DNA from 4 places in the Scopulibacillus cellulosilyticus genome. Region 2 is predicted to be linked to each of the others. Evidence: predicted binding sites of a transcription regulator. Region 2 holds the regulator's gene; each other region holds the start of a gene.
The links. The regulator LexA, encoded in region 2, represses DNA repair genes until DNA is damaged. The targets are predictions, from matches to a motif close to CGAACATATGTTCG.
Positions count from the first base shown of each region.

Region 1: a site for LexA is predicted at 1,942-1,955, ahead of recN (DNA repair protein RecN). Genes of this name have one in related genera too.
Region 3: a site for LexA is predicted at 2,247-2,260, ahead of uvrB (excinuclease ABC subunit UvrB). Genes of this name have one in related genera too.
Region 4: a site for LexA is predicted at 2,413-2,426, ahead of addB (helicase-exonuclease AddAB subunit AddB). Genes of this name have one in related genera too.

Region 1 is NZ_JBHTCO010000019.1:113,803-118,025, forward strand. Features, by position in the region: gene spoIVB (SpoIVB peptidase) at 1-67, opposite strand, end outside; gene recN (DNA repair protein RecN) at 213-1,910, opposite strand; gene ACFQRG_RS14830 (TlyA family RNA methyltransferase) at 2,030-2,845, opposite strand; gene dxs (1-deoxy-D-xylulose-5-phosphate synthase) at 2,848-4,223, opposite strand, start outside.
Region 2 is NZ_JBHTCO010000012.1:30,797-35,019, reverse strand. Features, by position in the region: gene tkt (transketolase) at 1-117, opposite strand, end outside; gene ACFQRG_RS10490 (HesB/YadR/YfhF family protein) at 349-633, opposite strand; gene ACFQRG_RS10485 (DUF896 domain-containing protein) at 760-999, opposite strand; gene yneA (cell division suppressor protein YneA) at 1,076-1,375, opposite strand; gene lexA (transcriptional repressor LexA) at 1,528-2,142, shown strand; gene ACFQRG_RS10470 (TasA family protein) at 2,187-2,819, opposite strand; gene sipW (signal peptidase I SipW) at 2,866-3,429, opposite strand; gene tapA (amyloid fiber anchoring/assembly protein TapA) at 3,535-4,047, opposite strand.
Region 3 is NZ_JBHTCO010000016.1:25,254-29,476, reverse strand. Features, by position in the region: gene uvrA (excinuclease ABC subunit UvrA) at 1-195, opposite strand, end outside; gene uvrB (excinuclease ABC subunit UvrB) at 201-2,174, opposite strand; gene ACFQRG_RS12940 (DUF2198 family protein) at 2,403-2,621, opposite strand; gene ACFQRG_RS12935 (PDZ domain-containing protein) at 2,838-4,028, opposite strand.
Region 4 is NZ_JBHTCO010000002.1:257,446-261,668, reverse strand. Features, by position in the region: gene addB (helicase-exonuclease AddAB subunit AddB) at 1-2,279, opposite strand, end outside; gene ACFQRG_RS02350 (carbon starvation CstA family protein) at 2,572-4,223, shown strand, end outside.

The sequences.
Region 1 (4,223 bases), on a different contig from region 2:
CCAGGCTTATAATAAAGCCAAGAAGGACTAAACCAGTTATTCGCCTTAGCCAGTCCGACTTTTTCATGAGTCACTCTCCTCGCTCCTAACCCACACCCTTTTTTTGATTAACCTTTTAATTTTTTTGTTGCATTTATAAGTTTGCCTCTGCCGAAGATATTTATAACGCGTTGTAAATAAAATGCTATCCATAGTTGGATAGCGATTCATCGTTATGATTTTATTTCCTGAGCCAACTTCAAAAGTTCTTCAGCATGCTTTTTTGTAAGGTCTGTCATTTCAACACCTGAAATCATTCTGCCAATTTCCGCTATTTTATCAGTGTCATTTAAAGATTGCACCTTAGTCGCTGTCCTGTTATTAGCAACTTTTTTAGATATATAAAGATGCTGATCAGCCATTGCGGCAACTTGCGGCAAATGGGTAATGCAAAAAACTTGTGAGGCATTTGATAATTGATAAATTTTTTCAGCCATAGCTTGTGCGACTCTTCCGCTGACACCGGTATCCACTTCATCAAATATGATTGAAGTAAGGCCGATAAATGATTTAAAATTTGATTTAATCGCCAGCATAATCCTGGACATTTCGCCGCCTGAAGCAATTTTAGCCAATGGTTTTAAGGGCTCGCCCGGATTCGTTGAAATTAAAAATTCGACCTCATCAATCCCTTGAAATTGATAAGATTTAAAATGATCTAACAGCTCCGGCGTCTTTATTCTTACATCAAATTGAGCTTTTGCCATATGTAAATCTTTTAATTCACGATTGATCGCTTTTGAAAGATCCCTTGCAATTTTTTGCCGTTTACTCGATAACTTTGTTCCCTTATCCTTAAGAATTGCAAGTTGTTTAACAAGTTTATTTTCAAGCTCGTCAATTGTTTGATCATGATTAGCTAAATCTTGATATTCTTTTTGGATACCATTCAAATACTCAAGAATATCTTTAACAGTTTGGCCATATTTTTTCTTTAATAAACTTATCTCATTTAATCTGGTTTCAATCATATTTAACCGTTCAGGCTGGTATTCCATCTGCTCTAAATGTTCCCTTAGCGCAAAGGCGTTTTCTTCAAGTATATAAAAGCTGTTAGAAACGGCATTTGAAATCGATTTAATATTAGCATCTAAATCCTGAATAGCCTCAAGATGATTAACAGCTTGTCTTAAAAAATCGAGTCCTTTATTTTCGCCGTATAATGACTCATAACTGATTTGCAATGATTGATATAATTTTTCAAAATTGACCAATTGTTTTCTTTCTTCTAAAAGGATATCTTCTTCATTTTCTTTAAGGTCAGCATCAGTAATTTCTTTAATTTGATATTTTAAAAGGTCGATGCGCTGGGCAATCTGCTGTTCATTTTTGCTGAATTTCTGAATTTGCTTATAGGTATTTTGCGTTTCTATGTAGCATTCCTGGTATTGTGTTTTGAGTTCTTCTAATTGTTCTCCGCCAAAACGGTCAAGTAAGCCGATATGTTTTTCAGGATGCATGAGTTCTTGATGTTCATGTTGACCGTGGATATCAACAAGTCTTTGTCCGACTTCCTTTAAGTTAGATAAAGTCACTAATTTCCCATTTATCCTGCATACACTTTTTCCATTTTCAGAAATTTGCCGGCGAATGACAATCATTTGATCAGGAGAATCAATGCCTATTTCTTCCAAAACTGCAATGACAGGATGTGAGTCATTGATTTCAAACAGCGCTTCAATTTCGGCTTTTTTTGCCCCGTGGCGAACATATTCGGCTGAACCTCTTCCCCCGGCAAGCAGACTGATTGCATCAATAATAATTGATTTTCCTGCGCCCGTTTCACCAGTTAATACGGTTAATCCTTGTTCAAAAGAAATATTTAGTTTTTCTATAATCGCAAAGTTTTCTACTCGACATTCTAATAACAAAGTGACCAAGCTCCTTTTCCCGATTTTGGCCCGAATTTTTGTTCTCACTTTATTGTTACGCGATTCGTCTGATTTCGTCAAGAAAAAAAGAAACCCGTCAGCTTGAACTGACGAGTTTCTTATTTTTTTAATTGTGCATGCGCTGCTTCAACAACGTGTTGAATTGTATTATCATCTAAATTTCTTCCGGTAACGCTTGCGCCTTTCCATTCAAGGTGCGCTAAAAACTCAATATTGCCGTCACCGCCGGTTATTGGCGAAAAGTCAAGCGCTAATATCTCATAACCTAAGGATGCGGCAAAGTCTAATATATCACTAATGACTTGAAAATGAGTTGAAGGGTTTCTGACAATCCCTTTCTTGCCAACCTCTTCCTTGCCAGCTTCAAACTGAGGTTTAATTAAAGTAACAGCTTGTCCATTAGGTATAAGAATATTTGAAAGCACTGGCAGCATTTTTTTGATGGAGATAAACGAAACATCCATCGTTGCGGCATCAGGGAGCCCAGCTTGGAAATCTTCAGGTTTGGCGTAGCGGAAATTCGTTCTTTCCATTACAACAACCCGCTCATCGCTCCTTAGCTTCCAAGCCAGCTGATTATATCCAACATCTAAGGCATAGACGAGCTTTGCACCATTTTGCAGGGCGCAATCAGTAAACCCGCCTGTCGATGAACCGATGTCCAACATGATTTTATTTTCAACCGTAAAGTTAAAAACCTTTAATGCTTTTTCAAGTTTTAAGCCTCCGCGGCCTACATAAGGCAGCGGATTTCCTTTGACTTCTATTTCTGCATCACTGTCTATTTTTGTACCCGGTTTATCAATTCTTTGCTGCTTGGAAAAAACTAAGCCTGCCATAATTGCTTTTTGCGCTTTCTCCCTTGAATCAAAAAACCCTTGCTTTACAAGCATAACATCGATTCTTTCCTTCATGATCAGGCCCTCTGACGATGAGTAGGAATTAATTTTTTTGCATGGTGATAAATTTGTTCAGACGTTAATCCGATTTCATTAAGCAGGTCTTTGACATTCCCATGCTCAATGAAGCGGTCAGGAATACCCATACGGTCAATCACCATATCATGATAGCCTTCATCATGGAAAAATTCTAATACGGCACTGCCAAAGCCGCCTTGCAGCACACTTTCTTCAACCGTTAATACAGGCATGTGAAGCTCGGCTATTTTTCTTAACATGTCATCATCCAGAGGTTTAATGAATCGGGCATTAACCACCGAAACAGATATACCTTCCGATTGCAATTGTTTTGCTGCTTCCATAACTGTCTGAAGCATTGGACCAAAAGAAAGGATAGCAATATCTTTACCTTCTTTTAAGATTTCCCAACGGCCAATCGGCAGTTCTTTTAATTCTTTGTCCATATTGATTCCGATGCCGTTGCCCCGGGGACATCTGACAGCAATAGGGCCATTATCATATTTTAAAGCTGTATTGACAAGGTGCTGACATTCATTTTCGTCTTTACCCATAGCAATCACCATATTTGGCAGACTTCTGAGAAATGCTACATCAAAAACGCCTTGATGTGTCTCTCCGTCCGCACCGACTAATCCGGAACGGTCGACAGAAAAAACAACATTAAGATTTTGTCTGCACACATCATGGACGATTTGGTCATATGCCCGTTGCATAAATGTTGAATAAATAGAAACAACCGGTTTCATCCCTTGAGTTGCCAAGCCGGCCGCCATCGTTGTCGCATGCTGTTCGGCTATTCCGACGTCAAAGAATCTTTTCGGAAATTCATTTGCAAAACCCTCTAATTTAGAGCCAACAACCATCGCCGGTGTAATAACAACAATACGTTCATCCACACGGGCCAGTTTTCTGAGCGTTTCACTTACTACTTTGCTGTATCCCGGAGGCGCATTAACCGGTTTGATAAAGTCTCCCGATTCAATTTTATACGGTCCGGTCCCGTGCCATTCCCCTGAAACATCTAATTCAGCCGGTTTATAGCCTTTTCCTTTTTGCGTAAGAACATGAACAAGCACCGGTCCTTTAGTCTTTTTGGCATAGTTGATATTCTCAATTAGATTGTTCATGTTATGGCCGTCAACAGGACCTAAATAAGTAATACCAAGTTCCTCAAAAAAGACACCGGAAACAAGCATATATTTGACTGTATCTTTCACACGTTCGGCAGCACCGGCAATTTTCCCGCCAAATGCCGGAATCTTCTTCATTAAATACTCGAGATCATCTTTGACTTTCTTATATTTGCCCGCAGTTCTGAGCCGGCCAAGCATATTATGCATAGCACCGACATTTGGTGCGATCGACATCTCAT
Region 2 (4,223 bases):
AGCCATTGGAGCTGCTCCCATTGGCAATCCTGGGTGTCCGGAATTTGCTTTTTCAATCGCATCAATGGATAGTGTGCGAATGGTGTTAATAGATAGTTGTTCAATCGATTGTGTCAAGACTTATCTTCCTTTCTCCTATGATAAGAACATTTACAGTTTAACACAAAGTTCAGTTCTTCATCACATTAAATGCACCATGTATTATTGGTATAATGCCCTATTTTAAAAGGGAAAATCCAACAATTCGCACCGCTAAGGGATTGGTTGCGCTTACACATTTATCCTGCGTTTACAAAAAAACCTGAAGACTTTAAAGTGTCTTCAGGTTTTTATAAAAATATATTTTTATTAAGAAGCTATAAATGATAGCTTTAATTCAGATAGTTGTTCGTCACAGTCTAATTCGAGTTGGTCTAAAAACCACAAATCATCCGGACGGGCAAAAAATGTGATACCTTCTATTGTTTGCTTAATATCAAGGTCTCTTGGAAATGATTTTTCAACACCCAGTGCATAGCCGCCTATGCCTATACCGCCATGCCGAACAAATAATTGCAACGCATCACCGTCTTCTAAAGCCATTTCGTTCTTATAAAATCGAGCAACCTTTTCAGATACTTGCAACAACATCATCACATCCTTTTTTATTATTGTTATATAACAGTATACCAGAATTTCCGTCTGATGCAATACAAAAATAAGCCCAATTTTAAAAAAATTGAACTTACTTAAAAAACTCGCCAAAAAGGCGAGTTTGAGTTAATTATGCATTTGACGACGCTTGTCCTTACTGTTTTTTAATTTTTCAGGAGTGACATCGTCACCATTTGGATCGACCACTTTAATGGTGTGCAAATGTTCTTTAAAACCCTTTCGGAAAGCATTTAAGTATTCTTCCCTCAGCTTGTTTTGTTCTTTTTTTTCTTCCGAAGTTAATTCTGCCTGTTTTGATTTATTGGCTAATTCTGAGATCCGACTCAGCTTCTCTTTAGAAAGCATCAAAAAACTCCTTTTTGTATCAGCTTTATTTGATAGCTTATCTCATGTCCGGAAATTATTCAAGAGTTAGAGTCAGCTATTTCTTTACAGGTATAACAAGTTTCTGGCCGGGTTCAATATGATTCCGTTCAATTTGGTTAACACGTTCTACCCAGCCGGCAAATCCATCGTAATCCATTGAAGTATCTTTTTTATACAAATTGGCAATTGACCAGATTGTATCCCCTTCTTTAACAGTGACCATTTTATATTGGTGTTTATTAACCGGCTTAAGATCAGAGGCTACTGCAACTGACGCGCACATTAACAAGAAAATAAAAATGATAACAAAAGAAAAACCTATTCTCGACTTAGACCTGTAACTCGTTCCAGTCATATCAATCACCTCTTAAAGAATGTATGTTCGCTTATTATTCTAAATAGAACATTTGTTTGTGTCAAGATATTTCGAACGAATGTTTGCGTTTGCTATATGATGGTGTTATAATACAGTCAAGAATAATCTTGCGTAAGAGAGGTGTAAAGACATTGAAACTATCAAAGCGCCAACAAGATATTATAGATTTTATTAAGAACGAAGTTAATACAAAAGGTTACCCGCCTTCCGTAAGAGAAATCGGTGATGCTGTTGGCTTGGCATCAAGTTCCACTGTTCATGGACACTTAGAACGGCTTGAAAGAAAAGGATATATTCGCAGAGATCCAACAAAACCAAGAGCTATCGAAGTCCTCCAAATCGATGAACCCTCCGTACCAAGACAGGATATTGTTCAAGTTCCGGTTATCGGGAAAGTTACGGCAGGACTGCCGATCACAGCTGTTGAAAATATAGAAGAATATTTTCCGGTGCCTGCTTCAATGGCAGCTAATGATGAGGTTTTCATTTTAAATGTTGTCGGGGAAAGTATGATTGATGCCGGTATATTGGACGGCGATAAAGTTATTGTCAGGCAGCAAAGAACTGCAGATAACGGCGATATTATAGTGGCAATGACAGAAGATGACGAAGCAACCGTTAAACGTTTCTTTAAGGAAAATAATTATATTCGGCTGCAACCCGAGAATCCGAATATGGCTCCAATTATACTTGATAACTGTATTATCTTGGGTAAAGTCATTGGCGTATTTCGGGATATTTGTTAGTACATAAGAGAAATTACGACAGCGGTCAAATGACCGCTGTCTTTTTAACCCCAGCTATCCGGACGATTGTTGCCATTAGTATCATTATTTTTAGCTTGAACAGCATCAAAGTAAAGATCAGATTGCACCTTTATGCCTTGATAAGCATTTCCCGCGTCTTTATCCAGTCCATAGGTAATGTCAATATTATCCGTTTGGCTTGGAGACAACTTTGTCACATGAGTGCTGATTCCGCCGTTAGAATCTAAAAAGCTTTGACCAGCGACCTTAATTTGCAGATGATCACCTGATTCACCATCAGCTTTTATTCTCTTGACATAATTATCATACGCGCTTTGGTTAAAAGTTCCTTTATCATCCGTTAATTGAAAGCTTGTTCCATCTTTTAAAGTGATCTTGAGATTACTCGGCACTATTCTATAGAAGAAATCTAAGCTTCCTGCATTTTGAACTTTAAATGATTGAGTATTTACGTCCCCCGGAGTAATACCAGTTGCATTGATCCCCTGTACTGTAGTATCTTGACCATTAACCTTCAAATCTAACGTTCCCGCCGCAAAACTGTTATTCGGACTTATTACATGATCGCTGAATAAGGCAAAAGTACCGACGATCATTAAAGCTGCCCCTAATCCTAAACTCAGTAAAGCCCCCGAAATTTTTGATCTTATTTTCATATTTTTAATTCCTCCAAAAAATGACTTTTGATAATATTTACAAATTTTAAGATTCAAGAGAATTATTGTTTGATTTTTCAAGTCTTGAAATCGTCCTCCAAATTGCGACAAGTGAACTGACAACCAAAATAAATCCAGGAAGAATCAATAATAAAATACAACCAAGTTTTGATCCTAAAAATTCGACAAAATATCCAATATACGGAATCGTGAACCCTGTATATTGTCCAACGACATTTTGCGATGGTATTTTTTCTAAATCTGTTGTTTGATTATGGTCCCCTTTTGTTTCAAATTGCAGTTGACCGTCATTTTTTGAAACTTTTGTAATTCTATGAGTAATAAGCATGTTTGAATTCCCCGGAGGATGAAAACTAATCACGTCGTTTTTTCTTAATGCAGACGGGTCATCCAGAGACTTAACGGTGATCACTGAACCTGTTTTAAATGTTGGAGTCATCGACCCTGATAAAACCGTTTCTATCTTATATCCAAATAAATTGAATCCGCTGCCAGACAGCTTTGAATAGGAAACTATGAAAATGGTAAGTAAGATAAATAGAATGATTACCCCGGTTAAGGTCATTCGAAATATTTTTATGAGCCGCAATTAGCGCCACTCCTTTAAATTTTTTGTTAAACTTTTAACTCCTTCAACCGATAAATAAATTAGGGTACCTTTTATAATTTTTATAGATATCATAAATTCTTAAATTTACGTGCAATCCTTAATATGAATTTTCTTGCTCCAAATGTTTTTTTCACCAGGATATCCCGGACTTTGTTCAGCCATAAATATGTAAAATCCGGGTTTCTTTGGCTGATATGTTAACACATATGTTTCTCCCGCTTTTAATAGGGGAACTTTCCCTGTTGCAACGACAATGCCGTGTTCCGGGTTACCGTGTTCAATATAATATACTTTATAATCTGTATAGACTTTTTTATTACCTGCTTTCTGTTCATTCATTAACCAAGCTTCAATTTTCGAACAGTTACCGCTTTCATCCTGTTTAACAAAAATTAGCTGACTCTTATCCCAGCCGGCATCACCCCCATTAAATTTGTCGGCGGTTGAAAGGTTCATTGAAACATTAACGCGTTCAGAAAATACTGCATGTGTTGTCAAGGAAACATATTTTGATGCTATGAGAATTAAAGCAAACAGAAAAAACAATTTAACAGCTTGCAGACATATTTTTTTCATATTTATAATATGGCTTCTCATAGCTTTTCTCCTTGATTAAAGGCTTTTTCATTTTCGTTATTAAATTAGGATAAAAGAACTACTTAATCAAAATTATAATCACGCCAATAGTACCACGATTTAACCGCCGATAACAGATCTTCTTAATCTTTGTTTATATATATGTGACCTATGGCTTATTATAAAATACTCAACAT
Region 3 (4,223 bases), on a different contig from region 2:
TTGCCTGGCATAAGCAGATAACGATTCAACGTAACGTCTTTGACCTTCCGCATAAATCGTATCAAAGGCAAGCGACGACTTCCCTGATCCGGATAACCCTGTTACAACAACAAGTTTGTCTCTTGGAATCGTTACATCAACGTTTTTTAAATTGTGTTCGCGCGCACCTTTTACAATAATATTTTCTAGTCCCATACAGGTCATCCTTCCGCTTTAAGTTCCAAAATGATGTCCCTTAACTCAGCAGCTCTTTCGAAATTCAATGCTTTTGCAGCTTCTTTCATTTCTTTTTCCATATTTTCTATAGCCTTTTCGCGTTCAGCTTTGTTTAAGTTGCTTAGATCAGGCGCTTTATTATATTCCTCAACCTCTTCAGCCACATGCGTTGCCTTAATTAAATCAGGGATATTCTTTTTAATCGTTTGCGGTGTGATGCCGTGCTCTTCATTGTAAGCATTTTGGATTTTCCGGCGTCTTTCTGTTTCATCGATTGCAACTTTCATAGAATCCGTCATTTTATCCGCATACATAATGACGTGTCCATGGGCGTTTCTTGCTGCCCGGCCAATCGTTTGGATCAGTGATCTTTCCGCACGCAAAAAGCCTTCCTTATCAGCGTCTAATATCGCCACTAATGAAACTTCCGGGATATCAAGTCCTTCACGCAGCAGGTTAATCCCGACAAGAACATCAAAAGCGCCCATACGTAAATCACGGATAATTTCAATCCGTTCAAGCGTTTTGATTTCTGAGTGCAAATAGCGTACTTTAACGCCCATATCATTTAAATAGTCTGTTAAGTTCTCAGCCATCTTTTTCGTAAGTGTTGTCACCAGCACTCTTTCATTTTGTTCAACACGTTTGTTAATTTCCCCAAGCAAGTCATCAATTTGCCCTTCTATCGGGCGGACATCAATCGTTGGATCCAATAAGCCTGTCGGTCGGATAATTTGTTCGACCGGCTTAGGAGAATGCTCGAGTTCATAAGGTCCGGGTGTAGCTGAGACATATAAAATCTGATGAACATGATCTTCAAATTCGGCAAACTTTAACGGCCGGTTATCTTTTGCGGATGGCAGCCTGAATCCGTGATCAACAAGAACACTTTTCCGGGCCTGGTCTCCGTTATACATCCCGCGGATTTGCGGCAGCGTAACATGAGATTCATCTATCATAATAAGAAAGTCTTTCGGAAAATAATCAAGCAGCGTATAAGGCGTTGACCCTGCTTCTCTTAATGATAAGTGCCGGGAATAGTTCTCAATGCCTGAACAAAAGCCCATTTCTTGCATCATTTCAAGGTCATAATTCGTTCTTTGCTCAAGTCTTTGCGCTTCAAGCAGTTTCCCCTGTTCTTTTAATTCAGCCAGCCGGTCTTTAAGCTCATCTTCGATCCGTTTGATTGCTTTTTTCATTTTCTCTTCTCTTGTGACGAAGTGAGATGCCGGATAGATAGCAACATGGTCTCTGAGGCCGATAATTTCGCCCGTTAACGCATCAATCTCGGTAATTTTATCAATTTCATCACCAAAAAATTCAACACGAATGCAATGCTCATCCCTTGATGCCGGGAAAATTTCAACAACATCGCCGCGAACCCGGAAAGTCCCCCGGACGAAATTAATATCGTTACGGTCGTATTGGATATCTACAAGCTCTCTTAGCATTTGATCACGGTCTTTTTCCATGCCGACTCTTAATGAAAGAACAAGCGCGCCGTATTCTTCCGGTGAACCTAAACCGTAGATACAGGAAACGCTGGCAATAATAATCACATCATTCCGTTCAAATAAAGAGCTTGTTGCCGAGTGGCGAAGCTTGTCAATCTCATCATTGATGCTTGCATCCTTTTCTATATACGTATCCGACTGCGGAATATAAGCCTCAGGCTGATAATAATCATAGTAACTGACAAAATATTCAACAGCATTATTTGGAAAGTATTCCTTAAACTCACTGTACAATTGTCCAGCGAGTGTTTTATTATGTGCAATAATGAGTGTGGGTTTATTCACCTGCTGGATAACGTTCGACATTGTAAATGTTTTACCGGTACCTGTTGCACCAAGCAGTGTCTGATGCTTTTTATTAGCTTTGATTCCTTCAACAATTTCTTGTATCGCTTTCGGCTGGTCGCCCTGAGGCTGATACTTAGAAACAAGCTCAAATCCCATCTCATTGCCTCCAATATCACATTATCGTGGTTACCATTATAGCACAGATAATGTGGTTATCTACAAACAATACGAACTGATATTCGAAAAATGAGCCAACTTTATTTTGAAACAACGATTTTACCTGCTATTATCATTGACGAAGATTGCCTTAGGCAAACCTTATCTTTTCATTACATTTATAAACAAAAAATCTGTACCATGTGCTTCTGCATGATACAGATTAGTTTATTTTAAGAGCGACATCTTCTTAGCGAGGACATAGCCCGCCAGTACGGATAGAATACCTAAGACGATGGTGTACCAAGGCATCGCAAAACGGATTAATAAAACAATTGTAATTAATAGAGTTAAAATCGGCCCGACGTATGCATTAAAGGTAACCCTTAATAGAGCCATCGTGACTAACCCAGGTGCAAAAATCGCTAAAATTATAATTAGAAACAACAATCGAGATTCGTTATGAAAAACTTATAAACCTTTATGAGATGTTCAAAAAGTCCGGGAAAATAGCTTGGATCTTTTTGTCCTCCTTTTTGAACACACACTTTATGTTTTATAATGTTGCCGTTTTTCGCTAACGACTTTCCTCCCGTTCACTTAAAATCTATTAGGAATGCTTCGTTGCAACAAAATGAAACATTTCCCTGGTGATGTCAAAAATTATTGTGACCTTGCCTTCAAATAAGGCTTTCTTCTATCGAGTTCCAGAAATAATAGTCCGATTGTATGATAATCTCCTTCATGAATTGAACCCCTTTCAAAGCGAGGTTCCCCGCTGACATCAACGACCTCAACTTTACAATAAGCCATATTGCTTTGCAAAGCTTGATAAAAATCCTTTTCTGTCAGAACGTCCTGATCATTTACCTTTTTAATGATTTCGCCTTCTCTTAAATTCATACGGTCGGCCGGTGAGTGAGGAATAACGCCAATAATCATTAATCCATCTGATTTTGTTGAGAAGAAGAATGGCCTTTTCTCTAATTGATATTGGTGAACAAATACAAGAATGAGTCTGCTGATCATCGCAAATGCCGCGGCAACGATAATAAATGCCTTCATGTCCCATAGGAGTCCGGCACCGGCAATAACAGCTGTTAAAACACTAATTAATAATAACCATATACCCGTTTCTTTAACCGCTCTTTTTGGCAATGAATAGGTGATTAACTGTTGTAAACCGATTCCTAATGGAAAAAGGACAAACCCAAAATTTGCCCCCGGACTTAGAGGCCACCAGCCGTGATGATTAAGCCCCCCGGTCGTTGGCATTAGGAAAAACAGCGGTACAATCCATAAATAACTGGCCTCATGAGCCCCTACTTTCTTCCCGCGTTTACTATTAATAATACGCGGAGATGTTTGCTTATGCCCCCAAAAGAGGACAAGAAAGCTTTCGATAAATAAACTGACAAGAAAAAATAAACTAAAGGACAAATAGGAAACATGATAAATATCGTTCAACCAACTATTAATCAATGAAACGCCCGTATCAAAATGTGGAAGAAGGTCGCTGATAATCATAGTCATACCTAAAATGATCGCAGGAGACAAATACCGCAAACGGAGTGTTAACATAACTAACAAATGGCAAATAACCATGAGAACAATGACACCGCTTGGAAGAGAAACACCCATAATAAGCAAAGCTACAGTCCCTATTAACCCCATAATAAGGCTTGGAGCAATACTTGCAAAAATATTATTAAACACCCCATACACTTTAACACCAAAGGAAACCCGTTCTCTTCTCACACGTTGATAACCAAATAGAACGAGTCCAATCAATAATAAATAAAATAACGGATTATAAAAAAGTGTTAAAATACCCTTTAAGATATCTATGACCATTTGATAACACCTCCAAAGATAAACTTGAATTCCGTCAAGGAGAACGTATTGTTATGTAAATAGACCTTGATTAAAATTTTATAAATTCATATAAAACTATTATACCTTTATAACGACATAGAAAACTAGCCAAACACAATAAAAAAGGATATCCGTATTACATTTACGGATATCCTTCGACGTTTATAAACAAAA
Region 4 (4,223 bases), on a different contig from region 2:
TTTCTTGACCATTGATCGCTCTCTGTATACCAATTATATACATCCCACCAAAGATCAGCAACTGGATAGCCTTTGTCCCACTGGCGAATTTGTGAAGCGAGCCTGCCTATCGTTTTGCCTGGTGTTGTCACAAAGTTTAATTGTTTTTCTTCAATGACCTCATGCGGTTCAGCAGGAATAAACCTCACGTTAATATCAGGAAAAATTGACTTCAATCTGCCAATAAGCGGTGACGCCATCAAGGATTGCCCGTCCTCCGCCGCCAGCGGATAGGAAATAAATAACTTGTCGCTGGCACTTGTCATCGCGCGATATATCAGAAATTCTTCATCGAGAATTTGTGAACGTGTCCCTTCAGCCAGATGAATACCATAGTCTTCTAGCAACTGGCGATCTTCATCAGAAAACACATGATCCTCATCAGGCTTAGCTGGTAATATCCCTTCATTGGCACCCAGAATAAATACCGCTTTTGTATTAGACAGACGGGTTCTGTCAATGCTTCCTACTAAAACTTGGTCAAGCGCAGGCGGCACTAAAGAGAAGTGAAGCGAATCCAGACCAGTGTCCAATACTTTAGCAAATATTTCTAAAGACATTTCTTCAGAACCGGCTGCCTCAACAAATTGATCTAAACAATCCATCAAAGCGCCCCATACTTGGTCATGTTCTCTTGCTTCGTCAAGTCTGCCGCTTGCTTCAGCTTGATTTCTTAAACGCTCAATTTTTTCCGGAACAGACAGACCTAAAAGAAATTCATATAAAACCGTACACTTATCAAGAATAGTCTTAGCGGCTTTCATGTCAGATTCAAATTCTAATAGGGGTTCCCTTATCAGTTCCCGAAGCCTATTAATTTCCTTTTGGTAATCCAGCTCCTCATCAGTTTGTTTCGTTTCTTTTTCTCTTAACCCGCGGTATTGCCGATACTGCCACGGCTTATTTTGTTTCCATGCCCCGCCATAAATACCGTAGGATATACAATAGTTTTCCAGTCCATCCATTTGTTCCCTCATTTGGTGAAGATCCGCATCAAAAGGAAAAATCAGATCGGTTTTTATACAGCGAAAAACAGGCTCATAGCGCCAATTTTGCTGAATAACATCTATCGCTGAACGAATAAATTCGATTAATGAATGATGTCTCATCGGCCGTTTCTGATCGATAAAAACAGGGATCTGATAATCCTTAAAAATCGTCTCAGTTAATTCATGATATATAGATAAATCACGAACGAGCACGGCTATATCACGATACCTTAATCCCTCGTCCCTGACTAAACGAAGCACGTCTCTGGCTGCCTGTTCAATTTCCTCTCTGCGATTGACAGCTTCAGACAAACATATAGCCTGTCCGGAATATGCTTCTGCTGCGGGCCGCCTTTCATAGTATTTTTCCAGGTGGTTAAGTGCCGGTTCATTAAACCTTATCGATTCATTCAAAAGCACAGGTTCTTGGATATTAATTGAATGATCCGTTGCCGATTGCCTGATTTGCCGGTAAGTTTGCGCAGTCTTTCTAAATAATGAAAGCTCTCCAGGATGAATATCATCATAAGCTCTATCAACAGTTAATGTAACAGTCACATGTTTTGCTTGCTTCATAAGCATAACGAGAGCCTCTATCTCGCGGGGCGTAAAACTATCAAAACCATCTATCCAAACTTCGGCATCTTGGAAAAATGTTGTTTGATCCGCCTTTTCAATAAACAGCTTAAGATAATCCTCTGAATCAACATATTTGTTCAATAAAGCATTTTCTAATTGAGTATAAATAAACTGCATATCATAGAGCTTATCTTTTAAAAGTTTTTCACCGGATTCTCCTGCCGCTTCTTCCAGTCTTTCATACTTTCGATATAAATCTCCTGGCGTCAAACAATACTGCTTAAATTCCGTGATCGTCGTATGTAAAACATCATAAAAGCCTTTCTGCTCCGATGCCTTCTGAAAAACACGGAGTTCGTCTTTATGATGTTCAATAATCTTGCGTATTACCATCATCATACCCGAACGATTTAAGTGGTACCTCGTTATCCCGCCTGCCTGCTGGAGCACCCGCAAAGCTAATCGTGAAAAACTGTAGACATTAAAACGGGTCATGCCTTTGAGATCCGGCGTTTTTGCTATTTCATATTCTGTTTCAAATGTCATTTGGTCAGGAACAATATATATAAGAGGCGGACCGTCAGGCGTTTGACGCAATACATTTCTGACTTCTTCGAAACAATATTTCGTTTTGCCGGTACCCGCCCGCCCGAGTATAAATCGTAAAGACATACCTGGTAAAACCTCCGTTCAGTGAAAATATCATTCTTATATTATCTCATCTTTTTTAAGCCGGGAACAGTCACAGGAATTGCTAACTATGAAGAACCTTTCCAAAGTGTTGTTAACATTATAGCACAAAATAAGAATGTGTATTCGCATTTCGACTTAACTCTTAAACTATAAAGTGATTAATTTTCAAAAGTTGAATATTTATTGATAATTTCAATATTTATGTGTATAATTTTGTAGAAATTATGAACTATTTAAGTTAAGAAAGTGTGATTAAAAAGGGGGATTCTAATTGGAGACACAACCAAATGTACCTTTAAAGAAAGGAAATACGGGGTTAAAAGTCATCATTTGGATCATTGTTGCTTTAGCCGGCGGCATCAGCTTATCCGTTATTGCTTTATCCCGTCACGAACAGATTAATGCAGTATGGTTTGTTGTCGCTTCACTGTGTACGTATGCGTTTGCCTATCGTTTCTATTCCCGATTTATCTCTAATAAAGTCTTTGGCCTTAACAAGAATAACGCCACTCCTGCAGAGCGGTACAGTGATGGGAAAGACTTTGTTCCAACAAATAAATGGGTCTTATACGGCCATCATTTTGCGGCGATTGCCGGAGCCGGACCGCTTGTCGGACCGACGCTTGCGGCACAAATGGGGTATCTGCCCGGAACAATATGGATTATTGCCGGCGCGGTACTTGGAGGAGCTGTTCAAGATTTTGTTATCCTTATCATTTCTATGAGACGTAAAGGAAAATCGCTGGGTGAAATTGCAAAAGAAGAAATCGGACCAGTCGGCGGTTTTCTTGCGCTTATCGGAATTTTTGCAATTATGGTTATTTTAATTGCTGTTTTAGCTATGGTTGTTGTTAATGCCTTAAAAGGCAGTCCATGGGGGACGTTCACCATCGCTATGACAATTCCAATTGCTTTGTTTATGGGCATTTATATGCGATTTATTCGTCCCGGCCGCGTTGGAGAAGCATCGATTATCGGATTTGTCTTATTAATTCTTGCCCTTTTTGGCGGACAATGGGTGGCTGATTCTTCTGCACTGGCTCCATTATTTACTTTCAGCGGCAAAACGATTGCATTTATGATGATTATTTATGGCTTTCTTGCATCTGTTTTACCTGTATGGCTTTTGCTTGCACCGCGTGATTATTTAAGTACGTTTCTCAAAGTTGGCGTCATTGGACTCTTAGCCATTGGCATAATCATTGTATTGCCGCAAATTCAAATGCCGGCGCTTACTAAATTTGTTGATGGATCTGGACCGGTATTTTCAGGGAACCTCTTCCCATTCTTATTTATTACCATTGCTTGCGGTGCAGTTTCCGGCTTCCACGCTTTGATTTCATCAGGAACGTCACCGAAAATGATTGCCCGGGAAACGCATGCGCCAATGATTGGGTATGCCGGTATGCTTACAGAATCTTTTGTAGCAATTATGGCTATGATAGCTGCTACTCTTTTATCTCCAGGGATTTATTTTGCCATTAATTCACCGGCAGCAGCAATTGGCACCGATGTTCATACAGCTGCCCAAACTATCTCGTCGTGGGGCTTTTCGGTATCTGCGGCTGACATCAGCCAAATCGCTCATAATGTTGATGAACAATCAATATTGTCCCGGACAGGCGGCGCACCGTCACTGGCCGTCGGTATGTCTCATATTTTCTCAAAAATCATCGGCGGACATGTATTAATGGCTTTTTGGTATCATTTTGCTATATTGTTCGAAGCGGTCTTTATTTTAACGACCATTGATGCGGGCACAAGAGTGGGACGGTTTATGCTCCAAGATTTGCTTGGACATGTATGGAAACCCATTGGCCGGACAGATTGGCTTCCTGCCGGGTTAATAACGAGCGCGATTGTTGTAATTTGCTGGGGATACTTCCTTGTCGTCGGCGTAACCGATCCGCTTGGGGGAATCAA